2 regions of the Colwellia sp. SU-HH01217 genome follow, and region 2 is predicted to be linked to the other one. Evidence: predicted binding sites of a transcription regulator. Region 2 holds the regulator's gene; the other holds the start of a gene.
The links. The regulator FliA, encoded in region 2, starts transcription of late flagellar genes. The targets are predictions, from matches to a motif close to CTAAAGNTNNNNNNNNNNNNGCCGATA.
Positions count from the first base shown of each region.

Region 1: the regulator FliA is predicted to act here: its motif matches at 1,957-1,983, upstream of AC27G3_RS05995 (flagellar protein MotY).

Region 1 is NZ_BAAJLX010000003.1:237,328-240,753, forward strand. Features, by position in the region: gene AC27G3_RS05990 (M1 family metallopeptidase) at 1-891, opposite strand, end outside; gene AC27G3_RS05995 (flagellar protein MotY) at 1,052-1,915, opposite strand; gene rnt (ribonuclease T) at 2,093-2,791, shown strand; gene AC27G3_RS06005 (peroxiredoxin) at 3,123-3,426, opposite strand, start outside.
Region 2 is NZ_BAAJLX010000002.1:103,707-107,132, forward strand. Features, by position in the region: gene AC27G3_RS03575 (chemotaxis protein CheA) at 1-241, opposite strand, end outside; gene AC27G3_RS03580 (protein phosphatase CheZ) at 255-998, opposite strand; gene cheY (chemotaxis response regulator CheY) at 1,042-1,425, opposite strand; gene AC27G3_RS03590 (RNA polymerase sigma factor FliA) at 1,545-2,264, opposite strand; gene AC27G3_RS03595 (MinD/ParA family protein) at 2,328-3,173, opposite strand; gene flhF (flagellar biosynthesis GTPase FlhF) at 3,266-3,426, opposite strand, start outside.

The DNA of each region.
Region 1 (3,426 bases), on a different contig from region 2:
ATCACCGGCGATAACTGTTGGTGTAATAAATGATAAACGTGGGTTTTCCATACCACCAAATGGGAAACTAGGAGGAAGAATTAATAAATCGTATCTACCCCAACGGTATTCGCCATAAAGCTTTTCAGAGGTGTCGATCATCGCTTGTGTGTCATCAAATTCAGCTGCCGCAGCATCTAATATATAACGCTCAGCATAAACGCCTGTTTGATGGCTCATCGCTTTAAACTCTAGGTCGCCCACGCCAATTGCAATTAAATAAGGAGGAATAGCCTGAGGCATTGAGAAAAAATAATCTCCATCACGTAAAGTATCAGGTGAGTTATTAGCACTCATTACTGCTAATAAACTTTCATCGGTTCTAATTCTCGCGGTATACGTCATTCTAACACTCGGAGTGTCTTGAATAGGAATCCAAGAGCGAGCGTGAATAGCTTGATTTTGGCTGAACATAAACGGATGCTTTTTACCCGCTGTTTGCTCTGGGCTTAACCACTGTAACCCTGATGCTTTTTCAGTTGAATTGTAATAAACACGTACTTTCTGCGCTTTAAAAGGTGCATTTACGGTTAGCTTTGCGCCTAACACATCATCCCTTTTCGCTAAAGAATAGTTAATTTTCTGCCAATTCCCCTTTGCATTTTGAGCAAGCACTCGATGAATCACTAAATCACGCGTATCAAGAATAATAGGTTTAACAGAGTCACTTAGCCAATTAAGCGATAATTCTGCAAAACCTTTTAAAGATTTTTCAGTAAAATCAACACTAAGATCTAAATAAACATGCTTAACTTTTACTTGATCATAGTTAGCATAAGTATATGAATCCTCTAAAGTATTAGATGAGACACCTGCCCAGGCACTGGAAGAAGTTTGTATGAGAATAAACATAACAAACATGATTAATGATGAGATAATTTTCATAATATTAAATTCTATAAATAAAAGAGGCCTGTAGATTACTGTTAATCTACAGGCCTGTACAAGAATTATTTATGAAATAAAAGGGATTTAATGTTACTTGATATGTACTATTTTATCTGTCGCTTCATTACTTCTCTAACTGTATCACTACACGTCTATTTTTAGCGCGGCCTAAAGACGTTTCATTCGATGCAATATGTCGTTTTTCACCATACCCTTTAGATTCTATTCGAGCGACGTCTACACCACTTTCGATAAAGTACTTTCTTATTTTATCTGCACGTTTATCTGAGGCTTTTTGGTTAATCGAGCGGCCACCATAACTGTCGGTATATGCATCAATTAGCACTAACTCTAAATCTGGGTCTAAACTTAAGTATTCAGAAATCATCGCCATACGCTTTTCTGACGCTTTAGTAAACTTATCACTGCCAAATTGGAAGTTCAGCACTGTGTATGCAATATCATCTAAACTATAATTTAACAGATTCCCTACACAGCTGACGAATTCTTTATAAGCGCTTTTAAATTTTGCCGTTGATAAAGCGACAGAAATTTTGTTTTGACTGCTATACCAGTCATTATAATAAAAAGTAGGGTTCATGCCCTGCTCCAACTCGCTTAACATAGTCCACGCAACCTTTTTAGGTAGTACTGGAGCAAATTGTTTATGCAACTTCATTTGAGCAAGTGTTCTGCCACTAGTTCCCGGGCGCCATTGTGGTGCTATTGATCTTACTTCTGCTAATGAGTAATTATCTGGTAAGAGCAACATATCTAATTCAAACTCCATATTTAACTGACGACTCGCTCGGCTGTAGAAGCGAGCTTCACCATAGTTTGGAATTTGATGTGCGAGCGTGCACTCTAATCGAGAATCAGCAGATAACTGCCAATGAGAGCTTTTGAGATCGGCACTGTATTGACGTGTACCTGCATGAGAATGTGCAGCAATTACAAATAAAGCGATAACGGTAAAAAATTGTTTCATAGGTAACTTCAAATCAGTAATTTATTTAGTAACATTAATGATATCGACAGATATTTAATTAACTTTAGGTGTTTTTAAACAAAAAAACAAAGTATAAAGTGGCTATTACCATTGGTTCTAAAATAATTTTCTGAGATAATTAACCAATTGCACAACAATCAATAGCACTCGCGTATTATGACAGTCAATTCGACAAAAAACGACTCACCAGACCAGACTAACAGCAACACCACTATTAAATCCTTGTTATCCCAGCGGTTTAGAGGTTATTTTCCTGTGGTAATCGATGTTGAAACTGCTGGTTTTAACTCTCAAACAGATGCCTTATTAGAATTAGCGGCTTCGGTTTTAACGTTAGACGAAACTACAGGGTTGTTAGCCATTGATGAAACCATTCAATTTAATATTAATCCTTTTGAAGGAGCGAATCTCGAACCTGCTGCTTTAGAGTTCACAGGTATTGATCCAACTAACCCACTTAGAGGTGCTGTTGATGAAAAAGAAGCGCTAACCACCCTATTTAAATTAGTCCGTAAAAAAATGAAAGCGGCAGATTGTCAACGAGCGATCATTGTTGCTCATAATGCCTCATTTGATTTAGGCTTTCTTAATGCCGCCACAACAAGGTGCGCAATTAAACGTAGCCCATTCCATAGCTTTGTTAGTTTCGATACAACCACGCTTTCTGGCTTAGCTTTAGGGCAAACTGTTTTAGCTAAAGCCTGTATTGCTGCTGAAATAGATTTTAATAACAGTGAAGCGCATTCGGCACTATACGACACAGAAAAAACCGCAGAGTTATTTTGCTTTATTGTCAATAAGTGGCAGAACATGGGCGGCTGGCCGCTAGCTGTAGATAATCAAGACGAAAACTAATATAACCTGAACTCGGTTTAAGGGATGGTTAACAGTTTGAAAAAAGGTAAATAATTATTTTACTCCACTCTAGCTTGATAGTTTTTCTTAATTCAAGGCAAATTTCGCGTCAATAGCTGGCCTATTGCAAGAAATTTAACGAAGAAGTAAGGAAAAATAGCTGCTAGAGAAATATTTGTTAAGCCGAGCTCAGGTTAACATAGTCATAATTCGAACCGCTATCCACTCCAAAAACCACTCATAAAAAAACCTTACTATAAAAGTAAGGTTTTTTGTTTGTTAATGAAGCAAGATCAAACTCTTGCTTCATACGTTTAAGCTAAAGAGTAACTTAAAGTTTATCAGCGTTGTCTGATAAGTAAGAAGCAACACCTTCTGGTGAAGCTGTCATGCCTTTATCACCTTTGTTCCAACCTGCTGGACATACTTCACCGTGATCTTGGTGAAATTGTAAAGCATCAACCATACGTAACATTTCGTCTACGTCACGGCCTAATGGTAAGTCATTAATTACTTGATGACGTACATTGCCTTCTTCATCAATTAAGAATGAACCACGAAATGCAACGCCAGCTTCTGGATGCTCAACATCGTAGGCTTGACAGATTGTATGCTTAGTATCTGCAACTAAGGTA
Region 2 (3,426 bases):
GACCTGTGCGTAATATATCGAAAATATTTTCAGCATAATGACAAACTTCTACAAGTTCATTTAATGCAAGAAAACCAGCGCCACCTTTAACCGTATGGAAACCACGAAATATCGCGTTAAGCAAATCAGCATTATCTGGATCATTTTCGAGTTCAACTAACTGCTCAGAGAGTAGTTCAAGTATTTCACCCGCTTCAATTAAAAAATCTTGTAGAATTTCTTCATCTGCTTCAAACGACATTCAATAACTCCCGTTAAAATCCTAAACTGGATAAAAGATCATCAACGTCATCCTGACTATCTACGACATCATCTCTTTTTTGTGAATCAACAATAGGGCCTTCTACAAGATTATCCCCTACTTTAGGTTTAGTTTGCTCTAATGTGTTATCTGCACTAATTCCAAATGCAGTTAACATATTAATAAGGCTATCTTCAACTTCTCTCACTAGCTCAATAACTTTACGTATAACTTGACCTGTTAAGTCTTGAAAATCTTGAGCCATTAACACATCCGTCATTAACGCACGCATGTGTTCTGTTTCTTTATCGGTATGGGTTAATAGTGCATCAATATCAATGCATAAACTTTTAAACTCAGTAAGATCAAGTTTATTGTTCATCAGCTTAGACCAAAGCGGGTTCACTGTTTTAATTTGACTTTGAATCGTATCAACAACAGGGAAAATTGCTTCAACAGCATCCATTGTTTTATTGGCAGCTTCTTCTGTACGTGTAATAACATAATTCAAACGTTCTTTCGCGTCAGGTATATCTGCTGTTGCAAGATCACTGATACGAGAATCGAGTTGAAAATTAGTTAACGAATCATGCAACTGCCGGGTTAATTTACCAATTTCAGCAAATAGCTCAGTATTGATAGGGTTTTGGATTTCAGCAATAAGCTCATCAGCTTTTTCCTGTTCTCCAGACTCTAAAAATTCGACTAGCGATTTAGCCTGTTCCAAAGAAACATGGCAGTTGGGCAAACCATTCATGCAAATCCCTTATTAATAACTTTGATGAAAATAAACGAGAAGATTAACCTAAACGTTCAAAAATCTTATCAAGCTTAGTTTTTAATGTGCCAGCAGTAAACGGTTTAACAATATAACCATTAACACCCGCTTGTGCAGCCATGACTATTTGCTCTTTTTTCGCTTCTGCCGTAATTAACAGTACAGGGATATGGGCTAATTTTGCATCCGCTCGAATAGCTTTTAAAAGATCAATACCTTGCATTCCTGGCATGTTCCAATCTGTAACAACAAAATCGAAATCACCACCTTGAAGCATCGGTAAAGCAGTACTACCATCATCAGCCTCTTGAATGTTTGTAAAACCTAAATCTCGTAACAAGTTTTTCACTATTCGTCTCATGGTTGAAAAGTCATCAACTACAAGTACTTTCATATTTTTATCCAAGGCATCCTCCGGACTAACATTCAAAATTTATTTATTCTTTGCTTGTAACTATGCGTGAAAACGCCAGAATAACAAGCAACTATTGTGATTTATAATATCTTAATTTAAAAAATTTGCACTTAACTTTGCCAAGACTGCATTCTCGCTTTTAATCTATGCATGGCTTGACTATGAATTTGGCTGACTCTGGATTCGCTTACATCTATGACTTGACCAATTTCTCGTAAATTCAATTCTTCATCGTAATATAGCGACAGTACTAAAGCTTCGCGCTCTGGTAAAGTAGAAATACACTCTGACAAGCCTTTTTTAAATGCGTTGTGCTCTATATCTTGGTAAGGATCATCACTAACATTGCTTTCATCATAGTTTAGCCCATTTTCACCACTTGCTAGATCCTCAATGCCAATAATTTTACCAGTACTGACTTCACTTAATATATGATGGTATTCATTTAATGAAATATCAAGTTTTTCAGCAACTTCACTGTCAGTAACATCTCGACCTAACTGCGCTTCTAATTCTTTAATAGCTTGACTGACTAAACGACTATTTTTATGAACAGAGCGAGGTGTCCAGTCACCACGGCGTATTTCATCAAGCATTGCCCCACGAATTCGAATACCAGCAAAAGTTTCAAAGCTTGCTCCTTTGGTTGCATCGAAATTATTGGCGGCTTCAAACAAACCAATCATTCCTGACTGAATAAGGTCATCAACAATGACACTTGCAGGAAGTCTGGCAAGCAAATGATAAGCAATACGTTTAACTAATACCGTATGCTGTTCAAGCAATGCTGTTTTATCAACATGAACATTATAAGCATTTGTTTTTACCACTTTTGCTCCAGTATTTTTATTTTATTAACTGCCTAGGTAATTTATAACGTAAGCAAATATAACTTATTTGTTATCTAATAATTTTTCAATAAAAAACTCTAAATGACCAGATGCTTGGCTAGGAATTGTCCATTTAGTAATTCGGTTAGCTAAATTTTTAAAAGCGATTGAAGCTGGAGAGTCTGGAAATGCTTCAACAATTACTTTTTGTTTACGTACAGATTTTCTTATGTTTTCATCAAATGGAATTACACCAACAAGATCCAAAGCTACGTCTAAAAACCTATCAGTAACTTTGGTAAGTTTGGCAAAAAGTTGTTGGCCTTCTTTAGGGCTTCTCACCATATTGGCGACAACTTTAAATTTATAAACGTCATGATCACGACTTAGCAGCTTCATCAACGCATAACAGTCAGTAATGGATGTTGGTTCATCACAAACAACTAACATGACATCTTGCGCTGCGCGGGTAAAACTTAGCACCATGTCAGAAATACCAGCTGCTGTATCAACAATCAGAATATCAAATTGATTTTGCATATCACTAAAGGCTCGAATTAAACCAACATGTTCCGCTGGTGTTAAATCGACCATGGATTGCGTGCCCGAAGTAGCAGGGATAATGCTAATTCCTGCAGGGCCTTCTATGATAATATCGTCAAGTTCACATTCACCAGACAATACATGAGATAAGTTTCTTTTTACTCTTAACCCTAACATAACATCAACATTTGCTAGGCCTAAATCGGCATCAAGAACAAGTACTTTTTTCCCTAGTTGCGCTAGAGAGATAGCTGTATTCAACGAAACATTGGTTTTACCTACGCCGCCTTTTCCTCCTGAAACAGCAATGACTTTAATTTGTTGTGAGTTTTGCATTTTTCGTAAGCCACTCGCTTGATCTATCATCTATTTTTCTCAATATTTTATTAATATCTTCTCAATTATTATTGTTGAAGAGAAAGCTAATATGAAGTTGCTTATTTACAACATAAGTTAATCTACATCGCTCCTACATGGTTCATTGGTTTGGTATGCACAGGAACATGGTGTGGTGACTGTACTTTAATCGCCATCTTATCAGCAAGCGTAACTAACTTTTCAACATTTGCAACTTTAATGTCTTCAGGAACTCTTTGACCATCAGTAAGATACCCTATTG